Regions from separate parts of the Rhizobium sp. CC1099 genome, predicted to be linked through region 1. Evidence: riboswitches for the same ligand, from Rfam matches in the RefSeq annotation. Region 1 holds a riboswitch; each other region holds the start of a gene.

Region 1 (4,907 bases):
GGTTCTGCCGCGCATCGCCAATTTCGACGATCTCGATCCTCTGCGTGCCGAGCCCGATGTCGAGCTCGTCTTCGTGAAGCCGGGAGACCGGCTGCCGGGCGATGCAGCGCTGGTGATCCTGCCCGGGTCGAAATCGACGATTGCCGACCTCCGTGATCTGCGCGCTGCCGGCTGGGACCGCGATCTGGAGACGCACATCCGGCGTGGCGGGCGCGTCATAGGCATCTGCGGCGGGTATCAGATGCTCGGGCGCACGGTTCGCGATCCGCTCGGCATCGAGGGGGCGAGCACTGCGACACCGGGTCTCGGATTGCTTGATGTCGAGACCGAAATGGCGCCAGAAAAGACCGTGCGGAACAGCCTGGCGGTCTCGGCCGAACACGGCGTTCCGCTTGCCGGCTACCAGATCCATTTGGGCGTCACGACCGGGCCGGACTGCGCCAGGCCATCAGCGGTGATCGACGGTGTGGCCGATGGCGCGGTATCTGCTGGCGGCCGGATCATGGGCACCTATCTGCACGGCCTTTTCGGCAGCGATGCCTATCGCGGCAAGCTTCTCGAGAGCTTCGGCCTATCCGGCGAACGGCGGAGCTACCGTCAAAGCGTCGACCAGGCGCTCGACGAGGTCGCGGACGAACTCGAAACCCATCTCGACAAAGGCTGGCTGGCCGGGCTTCTCGGCTAGATTTCGCCGGAGACCTCGCGGCGCCTGCGGTCGAGCTCTTCGCTGTAGCGGCGCAGCGTATAGCTTTCGCTGAGCTGGCCGACGACGCGGCGCTCGATCAGATTGCTGAGCACGGCGAGTGCTTCGCTCTCCGTCTTGTCGAATATCGCCGCCGCCTGCTTTGCGTTCATCTGCGGCTGCAGGAAGTCGTTCCGGTAACGGATGAAATCCTTCAGATCCTTGCCCTCGTCGTCGGTGGCAACCGGGCTCGCGTAGATTTCCGGAACGAGCACGATGCCGGCATATTTGTCGGAGTCGTCGACGAGGATGACGCGCTGCCTCGATCCGATCGGGCAGGCCTTCTTGAAATCATCAATCGTGATGCTGACCTTCGCCGTTTTCACGTCCGAGCGCATCAGCTTGTCGACCGTCAGATTGCGGATCCAGCCGACATCATGGGCGCTGCGGATGCTTTCGCCACGAAGATGAAAACGCCATGTCGCGAAGGAGTAGCCGAACGTGTTGCGCACGACGAGCGACGAGGTGATGACGGCCGCAAGTACCAGCGCGGTGATCGGAAAGTCCCCGGTTATCTCGAGCGCCAGGAACGTCATCGTCAGCGGCCCTCCGATGACCGCAACGGCGAGCGAACTCATGCCGACCACGGCATAGATCACGGGCGTCAGCGTCGCATGGGCGAAATAGGGGGCAGCATAGGCGAAAAGCTTGCCGAGCAGAGCGCCCATGAAGAGTGAGGCGAAGAAGAGGCCGCCCCTGAAGCCGGAACCGATGGAGATCGCCGATGCGAAGGATTTCAGCAGGAGAAGACCGACCAGGACCGGGACGGCAACATCACGGCCAAGGTTCAGATGCAGCGCGCCATGGCCCGCCGAAAGCACCTGCGGCGTAATCATCGCCAGAAGGCCGACGACGATGCCGCCGAGCGCCGGGCGAAGCGGCGTCGGAACCGAACTTTTGCGCGCCAGCTCCTCGATGAAGGCTACGCCCTGCATGATCAGGATGCCGACGCCGGCGCTGAAGGCGCCAAGCAACAGGGCAGGGATATAATCAGCCGGAACCACCGTGCCGAACTCCCCGACATCGATCATGAAATCGCTTCCCGCCAGCAGGCGCGCGACGAGCGTCGAGACGAGCGCGGAAACGACGACCGGCGTCAGCGACACGATCGTGTAGGTGCCGATGATGAGCTCGAATGCATAGAAGGCGCCTGTCAGTGGTGCATTGAAGGCCGCGGCGATCGCACCGGCGGCGCCGCAGCCGACAAGGACGCGCAGGTCTGCACGGCGGAGCTGCAGCTTCAGTCCGAGCTTGGAGGCGATACCCGCCGCGAGCTGGACATAGCCCGCCTCGAGGCCGACGGAGGCGCCGAAGCCGTTCGAAACCAGATTCTGCACGGCGACGATGATGCTATCCGTCAGCGACAGCCGTCCGCCATGCAAAGCGTTCGCTTCGATGGGATCGATCATGGGCTTCTTGCGGGTTCGCGCGAGAATGAAAAACAGAAGGCCGAGCAGCATCCCGCCGCAGACCGGCGCCATCAGAAGCAGGAATTTGTCGTTTGTCTGCGATGAACTCAGCCGTTCGATGTCGCTGATGCCGAAGATCAAGCGATGCAGCTCGCGCGAGAGGAGGCTCATGCCGGTGACAGCCAGGCCCGACGTCACGCCGACGGCGATCCCGGCGAAGACCATGCCCATTTCACTGCGGCGGGCAAGCGCACGAAGCCGCCCGGCGTCGAGCAGGCGGTAGAGCCGGTAGAGGCGCGGGAAATTCAATTTCGTGAGCATATGCAAAGAACTAGGTGGCGGCCAACAGCGTCAAGGGCGAGAGGGGCGCTTGCTCCCGAAATGTGGCGAAAGCCCGGCGCGAAAGGCACCGCGAATTGGAAGCTGTTCGCCGCCGGTTTCATTTGGGTGCCCGCAATTGACTTCGGAAGGCGGCTTGCCTAACGATGAATATACTTACGGATGGTTCCGGGACGGCAGATGCCGTTCCGGATGAAAAGGGAATGTGAAGGGACGGACCCAAGCCGGGCGTCTTTATCACAGCCGACCCCGCGACTGTAGAGCGGTCAGGGTCTTCCGTCCGGCGTTCAGGCCATTTCACGGCTCCTTTCGCATGTTGCGGATCAGGTGAAGTGGCTGGGGCGCCGGAAAAGCCACTGGAAATGCATTGTGATCAGCCGGGGCAGGACGCCTCTATTTCTACGAATCGTCCGCCTTTTCACGAGAATGCAGCCGGGAAGGCGAGGAAGATCCACTGGCGCGATCAGGGGCGACCTTAGATGGTCGCCCCGGTCGGCCGACACCCGCGAGCCAGGAGACCTGCCATGCGTGCCGGGCGAAGAGCCCATTCTGGGGCATTGTTCCCCGCTGCCAGCACGGAGGTTGTCATGGCTGAACGATGGAATTCCATGCCGCATTTTGTGGCGTCTTTGCGGGACACCGCACTTTCGACTTCCCGCATTCCTGTCCTCGGGTTTAACCCGAGGATTGTCACAAGAAACCCGCCACGGCGCGTCCGCGCCGTAAATGAAACAGCCATCTCGAGGGTGTCTTCCGCGCCCAAGGACTTGGGGGCACTGGATTCCTGTGACAAGCACAGGAATGAGGGTTGGCTGCGCCATACCTCGGCAGCGCCGTTTCTTACGCCGCAGGCCTCCAGATGACTCATCCCACATGCGGCACCGCCTTCGTCCTCGGCGGCGCGCGTTCCGGCAAATCCCGTTTTGCTGAGCAGCTGATTGCCGATAGCGGGCTTGAGCGCCACTACGTCGCGACGGGCCGGGCCTGGGACGAGGAGATGCGTCAGCGGATCGAGAGCCACAAAACCGATCGCGGCCCACTCTGGACGACGCATGAGGAGCCGCTGGAGCTCGTCCCCCGTCTTTCCATTATCGACCGCGAGGGCCGGGCGATCCTCGTCGATTGTCTGACGCTCTGGGTCACCAATCTGATCATGGAGGAGCGCGACATGGCAGCGGAATTCGCAGCACTTGCCGCTTGGTTGCCGAAGGCAAGAGCGCGGCTCGTCATCGTTTCCAATGAAGTCGGCCTCGGCATCGTGCCGGAGAACCGCATGGCCCGGGATTTCCGCGACCATGCCGGACGGCTGCACCAGATGATAGCGGCGGAAGCCGCGGAAGTGTATTTCATCGCGGCCGGTTTGCCGCTGAAAATGAAGGGTTGAACCTATGAGCCAGCAGAAGATCCCCGCAACCGTCATCACCGGATTCCTCGGCGCCGGCAAGACGACGATGATCCGCAACCTGCTTTCCAACACCGGCGGCAAGAAGATCGCGCTGATCATCAACGAGTTCGGCGATCTCGGCGTCGATGGCGATGTATTGAAGGGCTGCGGCGCGGAAAACTGCACTGAGGACGATATCATCGAATTGACCAACGGCTGCATCTGCTGCACCGTTGCCGACGATTTCATTCCGACGATGACGAAGCTTCTCGAGCGCGCCCAGCGTCCGGATCACATCGTCATCGAAACCTCCGGCCTTGCCCTGCCGCAGCCGCTCGTTGCCGCCTTCAACTGGCCGGATATCCGCAGCGAAGTGACTGTCGATGGCGTCATCACCGTCGTCGACAGCGCGGCCGTCGCGGCCGGCCGTTTTGCCGACGATCACGATGCGGTGGATGCGCGCCGCGCAGACGACGCCTCGCTCGATCATGAAAGCCCGATCGAAGAACTCTTCGAGGACCAACTGACCTGCGCCGACCTCATCGTGCTCAACAAGACCGATCTCCTTGACGGCGAAGGGCTCAGCCGCGTGCGCCACGAAGTGGCCTCCCGCATCGCCCGCAAGCCGGCGATGATCGAGGCGAGGAACGGCGAGGTTCCGGCAAGCGTGCTGCTCGGCCTCGGCATCGGTACTGAAGAGGACATCGGCAACCGCAAGTCTCATCACGAGCTGGAGCATGAGGACGGCACGCCGCACGATCACGACGAGTTCGACAGCTTCGTGGTCGACCTTGGCCCGATCGACGATCCGGCAGGCTTCACCGAGAAGCTGAAAGGCGTGATTGCCGAGCACGATGTTCTGCGCCTGAAGGGCTTTGCCGATGTCGCGGGCAAGCAGATGCGGTTGCAGGTCCAGGCCGTCGGCAGCCGTATCGACCAGTATTTCGACCGCGCTTGGGCGCCGGGCGAAGCGCGCGGCACACGGCTTGTGGTGATCGGATTGCACGAGATGGATCAGAACACCGTCCGCAAG
Region 2 (4,907 bases), 140 kb from region 1:
TGCCCTCATCTGCGGCGTGGAAGGCCGCTTCGACCGCCACCTGAAAGACGTCGGCCAAATCATCGGCAAGCGGCCAGGTGCCTGCACCTTCGCCGGTCTCAGCCTATTGATCACCCAGAAAGGGCCGGTCTTCTTCGCCGATACCTTCGTGAACTACAATCCGACACATGAGGAAATCGCCGAGATCGCCGTTCTCGCGGCCCAGGAGGTTCGCCGCTTCGGCATTACGCCGAAGGCCGCGCTGATCTGCCATTCGAATTTCGGCTCCCGAAACTCCGAGAGCGCACGCAAGATGCGCGATGCCCTGCAGCTCGTGCGCGAACAAGCACCCGATCTGGAGGTCGATGGTGAAATGCAAGCCGGTTCTGCACTGTCGGAAGCGCTGCGCAAGCGCGCCATGCCGGATAGTTCGCTTGCCGGCGAAGCCAACCTATTGCTTTTCCCGAACCTCGATGCCGCCAACATCTCGCTCGGCCTCGTCCGCACCATGATGGATGCGCTCCATGTCGGCCCGATTCTGCTGGGGACCGCACAGCCTGCGCATATCCTGTCGACTTCGGTCACCTCGCGCGGCGTGGTCAACATGGCCGCGCTTGCCGTCGTCGAGGCTTCTCAGCCGGCGTAAGTTGTCGCAAAATGCGAAAATGCGTTACAATTGCGTCGCCAGCTTGTTAACGGAAGCAGGTTAGAAAGCCGGGATGCGGCGAATGTCACGCCGTGCTCTGGCCTGACCTTGCTGCGGGATGATGCCGTGAAACGCCGAAACCTGACCCTTGCGATCCTGCTTGCCTTGGCCGCGCCTGCTGCCGCGCAGACGCATGCGATCTGTGACGACCTGCGCGGCCGCATCGCCGATCTGCCCCATGTCATCGGCAACGGCCCCGAAGTCCGCCAATATGCGAGCGCGATCGCCGAGCAGAATCTCGAGCTTCGTAAAGTCCGCAACGACCTTCGCGGCTACGGCTGCTCGATGGACAGCATGGTCGTGATCGGCGGCGAGAATGCGGATTATTGCAGCGAGCTGCAGCAGTCCGAGGCGCGCATGGTCGACAACATTCGATACCTGCAGGAGCGGCGCAACGAACTGCGCGATCAGGGCGGCGCCGATTATCGCGTGCGCCGCGAGCTGATGGCGGCGCTCGAAGACAACGGCTGCAACGACGAGCTCGACTATGCGCCGGATCCGCAGGCCTATGCGCCGGCACCAAGTCCCGAAGAACAGGCGATGCGGAGCGATACCTTCATTCCGCTTGGAGAAGGCGAACACGGCGACATGCAATATGGCGTGCCGCGCGGCGAGCTCATGTCGCATGTCAGCACCATGTGCGTGCGCACCTGCGACGGCGGCTTCTTCCCGATCACCACGAATGCAACATCGATCGATTTCAACCGCGACGCAGCGACGTGTTCGAAAATGTGCCCCGGTATCGAGACGGAGCTTTTCTATCAAGACATCTCGAATACCGAAGCCGCAAACATGATCTCGGCCTCGACCGGTGCGCCCTACAGCGCCATGCAGAATGCCTTTGCCTACAAGAACCGCGCGCCCGGCCAAAAGTCCTCCTGTTTCTGCAATCTCTCTGCCTATTACGAGAACATGCGCAAGAATCAGGCGATCAGCGAACCGCCGAGGAAAGGCTCGATCACCAGTATCAAGACGAAGCCGCCATCGGGCGCCGCATCCACGCCTGCCCCGCAGCCGCAGGTGCCGGACCGCCCTTATGACCCGGCGAACAGCAAAGTCCGCCAGGTCGGTCCGCAGTTTCTCGCCGGCGATCAGGGCGCGATCGATCTCAAGAACCCCGCAACGCCCGGACCGCAGCCGCAGCAGAACTGACGCGGCGCTACTGGCTTCCCCATCGGTCGGAGAAGACCAGTTCTTCCAGCGGCAGGCGCTGTCGCCAGCCTTTCACGGCCAGTTCCGGCGCGGTGTAAAGCTGATCGACATAACCGAGGCAAAGCCAGGCGACGATCTCGATCCGCTCCGGAATGCCGAGCAGTTCCCGAATATCCGCATCGTGGAAGATGCTGACCCAGCCGACCCCGATGCCTTCGGCCCGGGCCGCAAGCCACAGGTTCTGCACGGCGCAGACGGTCGAATAGACATCCGTACGCGGATTGTGGGTGCGGCCGATGACGACCGGCCCTGCCCTGTCCGGATCGCAGGTGACGCAGATGCTGAGCGGTGCCTTGCGGATGCCTTCGAGCTTCAGGCTTCTGTACATATCCCGCCGCTCCTCTTCAAACATCTCGGCCGCTTCCTTGTTGGCGCGCGAAAACGCCTGCCACGCGGCCTGGCGCACCTTCGGATCGCGGATCACGATGAAATTCCAGGGCTGCATGAAACCGACCGACGGCGCGGCATGCGCTGCCCCAAGCAGCCGCGACACCAGATCGTCGGGCAGAGGATCGGGCAGAAACTGGTCGCGCACGTCGCGGCGCGTTTCGATGGCTCTATAGACCGAGGCCCGGTCGTGTTCGGAGAACTCGCCGGCCGGCACCAGCGCGCGGGCGAAAGGATCAAGTTGCATCGTTAAATCCCCAACAATGCTTGAGCACCCGCACCGCAGCGCGGGAAGCGTCAAAACCTCGCCGCCGTCCGCGCGGTTCGGTCTATCTTGCCAGGCCGGTCTTCTGACTTGGCGTCACCCGCTTTCTGCAGCCTTCCCGGCAGATGCCAGTGGCCATTGTTGCAGCAAGCGTCAGCCTCACAGCGTTGGGCACGTTCCGGTCCTTCACCGGATTCCCGATTCTCCTGCTGGATGCAGGCACCTGACGGCAGTCTCTATCTCCTGAGTCGGCGCCTCGTTCAAGTCTCCGGGAAGTAACGCACATAGGCAAATTCGTCACCATCCGGTGACCAGCAGGGTACATTGATCGTGCCCTGCCCACCGAAGAGCTCGAACAGCGTAGTCAGGTTGTCGCCGTCCATGTCCATCAGCCGCAGCCGCACATCAAGGTCGCGCGGATGATCGAAGACCTCCGGATCGTAGGAAAGGATCAGCACCTTGTCGTTCTTCGGTGAAGGATGCGCAAACCAGTTGCCGTAATTGTCGTGCGTCACCTGCTCCAGGCCGGTTCCATCCGGATGGATGCGCCAGATCTGCATGAGACCGGTGCGGCTGGAGTTGAAGTAGATCCATTTCCCGTCGACCGAATAATCCGGCCCGTCGTTTCGCCCCTCGCCATGCGTCAGCCGCTTTTCGGGGCCACCATCGACGGAAATCGTATAAATGTCGAAGACGTCGTCGCGAATGCCGCAATAGGCGAGCTCCTTTCCGTTCGGCGACCAGCCGTGCCAATAGGAGGGCAGATTGTCGGTAATCAGCTGAGGCGTCCCGCCAGCCGCCGGCAGAATATAGATCGCCGACTTGCCGAATTCCGTCTTGTCCGAAATGACGATTTGTGTCCCGTCCGGCGAAATGCCGTGATCGTTATTGCACTGCGTCGCAAAATCCGTATCGACCTGCTGGAGGCCGCCGGAGCCGTCCGGCCGCAGCCGGTAAAGCAACCCGTCGCCATTCAACAGCATATACGCGCCATCGGGCGAAAAATTCGGCGCCTCGATCAGCTTTTCCGTCTGGACGACAATCCGGCTTTCCCCGGTGCGGATATTATAGATCTCGACCGAACTGCGCATGCATCCTCCAGGATTTTGGGTTACCGGTCGCGGAACCGGTTGGTGATCGGGTAGCGGCGATCGCGCCCAAAGTTCTTCTTGGTGATCTTCACGCCCGGAGCCGACTGCCGGCGCTTGTATTCGGCGAGATAGAGCAGATGCTCGACGCGGTGGACGGTCGCCACATCATGCCCACGCGCGAGGATCTCCTCGACCGCCATCTCCTTCTCGACGAGGCATTCGAGGATGTCGTCGAGCACCGGATAAGGCGGTAGCGAATCCTGGTCCGTCTGGTCCGGGCGAAGCTCGGCGGACGGCGCCTTGTCGATGATGTTCTGCGGGATCACCTCGCCGGACGGCCCCAGCGCGTCCGGCGGCACATGACCATTGCGCCAGCGCGACAGCGCATAGACCTGCATTTTGTAGAGGTCTTTGATCGGATTGAAGCCGCCGTTCATGTCGCCGTAGAGCGTCGCATATCCAACCGACATTTCCGACTTGTTGCCGGTCGTGACCACCATGGAACCGAACTTGTTGGAAATCGCCATCAGGATCGTGCCGCGCGCCCGGCTCTGCAAGTTCTCCTCGGTAATGCCGCTATCGGTTCCTTCGAACAGCGGCGAGAGCGCCGAGGTGAAGCCCTTCACCGGCTCCTCGATCGGCACGATGTCGTAGCGGCATCCGAGCGCCTTGGCGCAGTCGGCCGCATCCTTCAGCGAATCGGTTGACGTGTAGCGATACGGCAGCATCACCGTTCGGACGCGCTCCTCGCCGAGCGCATCGACGGCGATCGCCGCGCAGATCGCCGAGTCGATGCCGCCGGAGAGGCCGAGGACGACATTCTTGAAGCCGTTCTTATTCACATAATCGCGGAAACCGACCAGGCAGGCGCGATAGTCGGCCTCGTCGGGCTCGGGAATACGTGACATCGGGCCTTCGCTACAGCGCCAGCCGTTTTCGCCGCGCTTCCAGGTCGTCACCGCCAGCGCGGTTTCGAACTGGCTCATCTGGAAGGCCAGCGATTTGTCGCCATTGAAGGCGAAACTCGCACCGTCGAAGACGAGTTCGTCCTGGCCGCCGAGCTGATTGGCGAAGATTAGCGGCAGGCCGGTTTCGATCACCTGCTTGAGCGCCACCTGATGGCGCACGTCGACCTTGCCGCGATAATAGGGTGAACCGTTCGGCACCAGCAGGATTTCGGCGCCACTTTCGGCGAGTGTCTCGCAGACGCCGAGATCGTTCCAGATCTCTTCGCAGATCGGCACGCCGATCCGCACGCCGCGGAAAT
Region 3 (4,907 bases), on a different replicon from region 1:
CACTTAAAGGTCCAATAACGTAAGATATCTAGACCATATCTTGGTCCAGAATCAATGCCCTTTCTTTTTAGAAGTTTAGGGTGCGCTGGTACTGCTACGCATGTTCAGCCTGCAGCTCGATAACTCACTGTTCACGGTTGTCACAGCGTTGCCCACGCCCCTATGCCGACCACTCAGACCACTCCCCACGCCCGAAACTTCCCCCTCCCCGTCAATCTCTTCAAGCCCAGCTCGCCGACGATTCTGACCGCTGTTTGCGGCGTGACGTCGATCGCCTTTGCGACCATGCCGGTTGACAGGAGCGGCCTCGACATCACCAGCTCGATCAGCTGCGGCAGTTTTGACGACGTCCGCCGTCCGGTGAGCCTCCGCTCCATCGACTGCCGGGCAAGGGTCAGCCGATCGTGTTCATTGAGGTCAAGCTCGGCCGCGGCGATGATGCCGGCGAGCAGCGCCAGCAAACGGGTTTCGCGGTCGCGATGCCGGCGGCGATCGACCGGAATGGATTTCAGGCCGAGATTGATCGAGGCCAGATGCCCTCCAGTCGTCAGGCCGGCCTGACGTAGCAATGACGCTGCCCGCGGCCGCGAGCCAAGGCGCATGCTGCAGGACCTCCAAACCATTCCAGGCATCGAGGGCGACAATCGCCTGCAGCACGCGTGGAGAACTGTCGAGCTCGCGCAGGACGGCTCGCCATTCGCCGAGCCGTTCGTCCTCGTCCCAATCCAGATCATAAGCGAACAGATCCTTTTCGCGGCCGCCGGCGGCTGGGCGCACTAGCCTGTGTGAGCGCCGCCTCGGAGCGAGCGAGCACCGCGTCGATCGCCGCCAGCTCTGTGGCGAGCGGATCAGAAGCATCGCTCCGCTCCCCTCCTCCGTTCACTGCCTCATCAGAGGGTATCGGCTCGCCATCGGCCACGGCAGCACCTTCGACGGTAATTGTTCGCTGGCACCGCCGTCGGCGACGATGTGACCCTGGCCGCGCAGGTTTCGCAGTCCCTCGGGACTGAAGCGCCCAACCATGCGGCTGGGCCGCAATCCGCCGGCGGGTTTTCAGAACGTCGCGGGCGATGGTCAGTTCATGGGTCGGCGTGCGGATGTCATGACTGGCATCATGCAGCACCAGGTCTTCCAGATGAACCAGCTCGCCGTCGATCCAAAGCGAGGCGCAGGCGTCGGCGAAATGCGAGCGTTCGACAAAACCCTGCCCGACTGGCGAGCGGGCGATGCGCTCGTCGAGCCGAGCCAACGCGCGGCCGGCGTCGGACATAGGTCGCAGCAGGCTTGTGGGGGGCAGCTCGAGCGCTACATCGCCTTCGGCCCCGACGGCCTGGACATGTTTTTGGAACTCCGCTAGAGAATGTAATGTTATTACATATCAGAAAAGGGATTTCCGATGATACCCAGATTGACGATGGCCGCAGCGTTTGCAGCAAGCCTCTTGGTGAATCCGGCCTCCGCTGAAGAGGAAAAGCAGACATGGCGCCTGTTCATCGCCGACCACACGGCTCCCATGGTTCGTTCATTCGACGTCAAGACCGGTGAGCAGATCGGCGAGTTTGGGCTAAAGGGTTATGCGGCGCTGGCCGCCAGTCATTCCGGCCAGACTGTTTTTGCCGTTCAATCAGAAGCCAATACCGTCCAGGTGATCAAAACCGGTGTGACGCTTTCCGACCATGGCGAGCATCGCGATCTGGAAACATCCGCACCTTTGCTGCTGCAAGCCACACTCGACGGGAAACGGCCGGTCCACGCCGTCATGCATGGCGACGACGTGGTATTGTTTTACGATCGGGAAGGCAAAGCCAAGCTCGTTTCCGAAGAAGGTCTTCTGGAAGGCACAGCATCCGAAAAGCTCATAGACGCGACGGCACCTCACCATGGCGTCGCCGTGCCCATGGGGCGGAATATGCTGGTCTCGGTTCCCGATACCAAGGCGGAAACCAAACCGGATGAACTGCCGCCACGTCTGGGTTTACGGGTTCTAAGCGCAAACGGAAGACAGGTCGGCGACGTCACGCCCTGCACGGCGCTGCACGGAGAAGCCTTCTCGGCAAAGCTCGTTGCCTTCGGCTGCGAGGAAGGTGTCCTGATTGCCCGTCCTGGCAAGGAGCAGACCGTGCAACTTAAAATGCTGGAATACGGCGACAAGCTGCCGAAGGGAAAAGTGACGACCTTGCTCGGCAGTAAGGTGATGCAATTTTTCCTGGGCAACTACGGCGAGGACAAGATTGCCCTGATCGACCCAGACGGCACCGAACCGTATCGCTTGGTCGACCTGCCGACCCGCCGTATCGATTTCGCGCTCGATCCTACTCGGGTCAAGAATGCCTATGTACTGACCGAAGACGGGCAACTGCATCTTATCGACATTCTAAGCGGTCAGATCACGACGTCGGCAAGCGTCACCGAGCCTTACAGCAAGGATGGTCACTGGCGCGATCCGCGCCCCCGGCTCGCAGTTGCAGGCGATCAGATTGCCATCACCGATCCTCGCCATAGCGTTGTGCGGATGATCGATATTGAGACCATGAAAGAGGTTCGAACCCTTCCAGTTGAGGGACTGCCTTTCGGCATCGTCGCCGTCGGGGGATCAGGCGCCGTCCATTGATCGCTCTTGTCTCAACGGCTTGACGAGACGGCTGCGCTCGGCATAACTGAGCGCGACGGTTCCCCGAAGTAGACTCCGAGGGGATTAATAGGGAACACGGTGCGGACGACCCAAAAGGGACCAAGACCGTGGCTGCCCCCGCAACTGTAAGCGGATTGCCGATCATCCTCGTGGCGCCAAGCGCCATGCCACTGTGAGCTCGTTCTCACGGGAAGGCAGATGGTCCGGTGTATATCCGCGAGCCAGGAGACCTGCCGTCAAAGAGAGATCCAATTGAACGGGCGGGGTTGCCCGGAACAGGAGACGAGATGATTTCTTTTGCCGCCCCTAATCGGCGCAGACCCCTTCCGCGTGAGACGGAACGGATCGCTCTTTTCAATAAACCATAGTCGCTGCAGGTAAGCCCGTCGTGCCGGACGGCTCGCCCGCCCGTATGGCCGGCGACCACCTTACGCGTTTCCCATCAACATCGGAGCGATCAGGCCGCCGTGCCGACGCATCCTCAATTCCCTATGAGTGTTTCCATGTCATCCGATCCAAAACTTCGGCGGTTCATTCTGCGCCTTGCCTTCGCGGTATTGGCAACCTCAGCGATTTCTGCACCTGCTTTTGCCGCTTCGACCACCTACCCCCTGACAATTGCCAATTGCGGCCGATCCATCACCTTCAATAGGGTGCCGGACAAGGTGGTATCGATCGGCCAGGCGATGACCGAAATCCTACTGTCGCTCGGCCTTGCGGATCGCATCACAGGCACGGCTGTCTGGTTCAGCCCAGTGCTCAAACAATTCGATGCGGAAAACAGCAAAATCAAGCGGCTCGCCGACAATGATCCGAGCTTCGAGGCGGTGGTCGGAACCGGCCCCGACCTGGTTGCTGCCGAGTTCGAGTGGCATGTCGGCCCGAACGGCTCGGTTGGAACCTACGATCAGTTTTCGAAGCTTGGCATCAACACCTATGTCGCGCCGGCCGATTGCGCCGCCAAGGATAATGCGACGGGTGGTGATGGTGTCCGCAAGGAAATGCTGAAGACCGAGGTCATCTATCAGGAGATCACCGAACTTGCCGCGATCTTTGACGTTCAGGACCGCGGCGAGGCATTGGTCGCGAGGCTGAAGGAACGTGAGGATAAGGCGATTGCATCCGTTGCCGGGGCAAGGGTAAGGGATATCCCGGTCGTATTCTGGTTCTCCAGCAAGGAAGTCGACGGGGAAGCCTTCATGGCCGGCCGCAACGGCGCGCCCGCCTATATCATGCAGGCCCTTGGGGCAAAGAACGTGATTGCCACGAACGAGGAATGGCCGTTGGTCGGCTGGGAAACGGTCGCCGGCCTCAATCCCGCAATCATCGTCATCGCCGGGATGGATCGTCGCCGCTACGTTGCCGACGATCCGGCCATCAAGCTTACGTTTCTGAACACCGATCCTGTGGCAAGCAGGATCAGCGCTGTGGAAAAGAAGCAGGTGGTCGTCATGGACTCGCAGGCAATGAGCCCATCGATCCGCCTTGTCGACGGCATCGAGACGCTTGCAGTAGCCATACGGCAGTTTGGACTGGCGAAGTGAGCAAAGACGCCGGGCAACGTAACGGATGGGGCGGCTTTGCCGCCTTGTCCCTGCTTTCAATGGCTGCACTGACATTGGCGATAGGCCTCGCCGTGTCGATCGGCGAGATCGTCATACCGCTGCGGACGATTGCGCAAGCTATTGCAAATCGAATGTTCGGCACCTCCTTCGCAATCAAGCCGATCCATGAGGGTATCATCTGGGACTATCGGCTGAGCCGCGCCCTGGTCTCTGCAAGTTCCGGCGCGGCTCTTGCGATGACGGGCGCCATGCTGCAGGCCCTGCTTCGCAATCCGCTTGCCGAACCTTATGTGCTTGGCATTTCGGCGGGCGCCTCGACCGGCGCGGTCGCCATCATGATCCTCGGCATCGGGTCCGGCGTGCTGACGCTTTCCACCGGTGCTTTTTTCGGTGCGGTGGCAGCCTTCGGTCTCGTCTCCCTTTTGGCCGCAGGCGCAGGCGGCGGCGCCGATCGGATCATCCTGGCAGGCGTTGCTGGTTCGCAGCTCTTCAATGCGTTGACGTCCTACATCGTCACGACCTCGGCCAATGCCGAGCAGGCAAGGGGTATCATGTTTTGGTTGCTCGGGAGCCTCAGCGGCGTGCGCTGGACGGATGTTTTACTCGTTACCCCCATTGCCGGCGGCGGCTTTGTTATCTGCATGCTTCACGCACGTGTGCTGGATGCCTTTGCCTTCGGTACGGACTCTGCCGCGGCGCTCGGCGTACCG

What was found. Region 1 has a riboswitch for cobalamin ahead of cobU (bifunctional adenosylcobinamide kinase/adenosylcobinamide-phosphate guanylyltransferase). Riboswitches for the same ligand answer to the same signal wherever they lie in the genome.
Region 2: it holds a riboswitch for cobalamin, as region 1 does, so the genes downstream of both, bluB (5,6-dimethylbenzimidazole synthase) here and cobU (bifunctional adenosylcobinamide kinase/adenosylcobinamide-phosphate guanylyltransferase) in region 1, are expected to answer to the same signal.
Region 3: it holds a riboswitch for cobalamin, as region 1 does, so the genes downstream of both, QA644_RS21230 (ABC transporter substrate-binding protein) here and cobU (bifunctional adenosylcobinamide kinase/adenosylcobinamide-phosphate guanylyltransferase) in region 1, are expected to answer to the same signal.

What each region holds. Positions count from the first base shown of each region.
Region 1 is NZ_CP121641.1:2,018,853-2,023,759, reverse strand. Features, by position in the region: gene QA644_RS10365 (cobyric acid synthase) at 1-685, shown strand, start outside; gene QA644_RS10360 (chloride channel protein) at 682-2,472, opposite strand; cobalamin riboswitch at 2,637-3,032, shown strand; gene cobU (bifunctional adenosylcobinamide kinase/adenosylcobinamide-phosphate guanylyltransferase) at 3,350-3,874, shown strand; gene cobW (cobalamin biosynthesis protein CobW) at 3,879-4,907, shown strand, end outside.
Region 2 is NZ_CP121641.1:1,879,541-1,884,447, forward strand. Features, by position in the region: gene QA644_RS09640 (NADP-dependent malic enzyme) at 1-625, shown strand, start outside; gene QA644_RS09645 (DUF2865 domain-containing protein) at 752-1,837, shown strand; gene bluB (5,6-dimethylbenzimidazole synthase) at 1,845-2,531, opposite strand; cobalamin riboswitch at 2,607-2,791, opposite strand; gene QA644_RS09655 (hypothetical protein) at 2,810-3,640, opposite strand; gene QA644_RS09660 (NAD+ synthase) at 3,661-4,907, opposite strand, start outside.
Region 3 is NZ_CP121642.1:5,498-10,404, reverse strand. Features, by position in the region: partial or broken gene QA644_RS21240 (RHE_PE00001 family protein) at 174-1,270, opposite strand; gene QA644_RS21235 (hypothetical protein) at 1,415-2,611, shown strand; cobalamin riboswitch at 2,651-2,885, shown strand; gene QA644_RS21230 (ABC transporter substrate-binding protein) at 3,136-4,176, shown strand; gene QA644_RS21225 (iron ABC transporter permease) at 4,236-4,907, shown strand, end outside.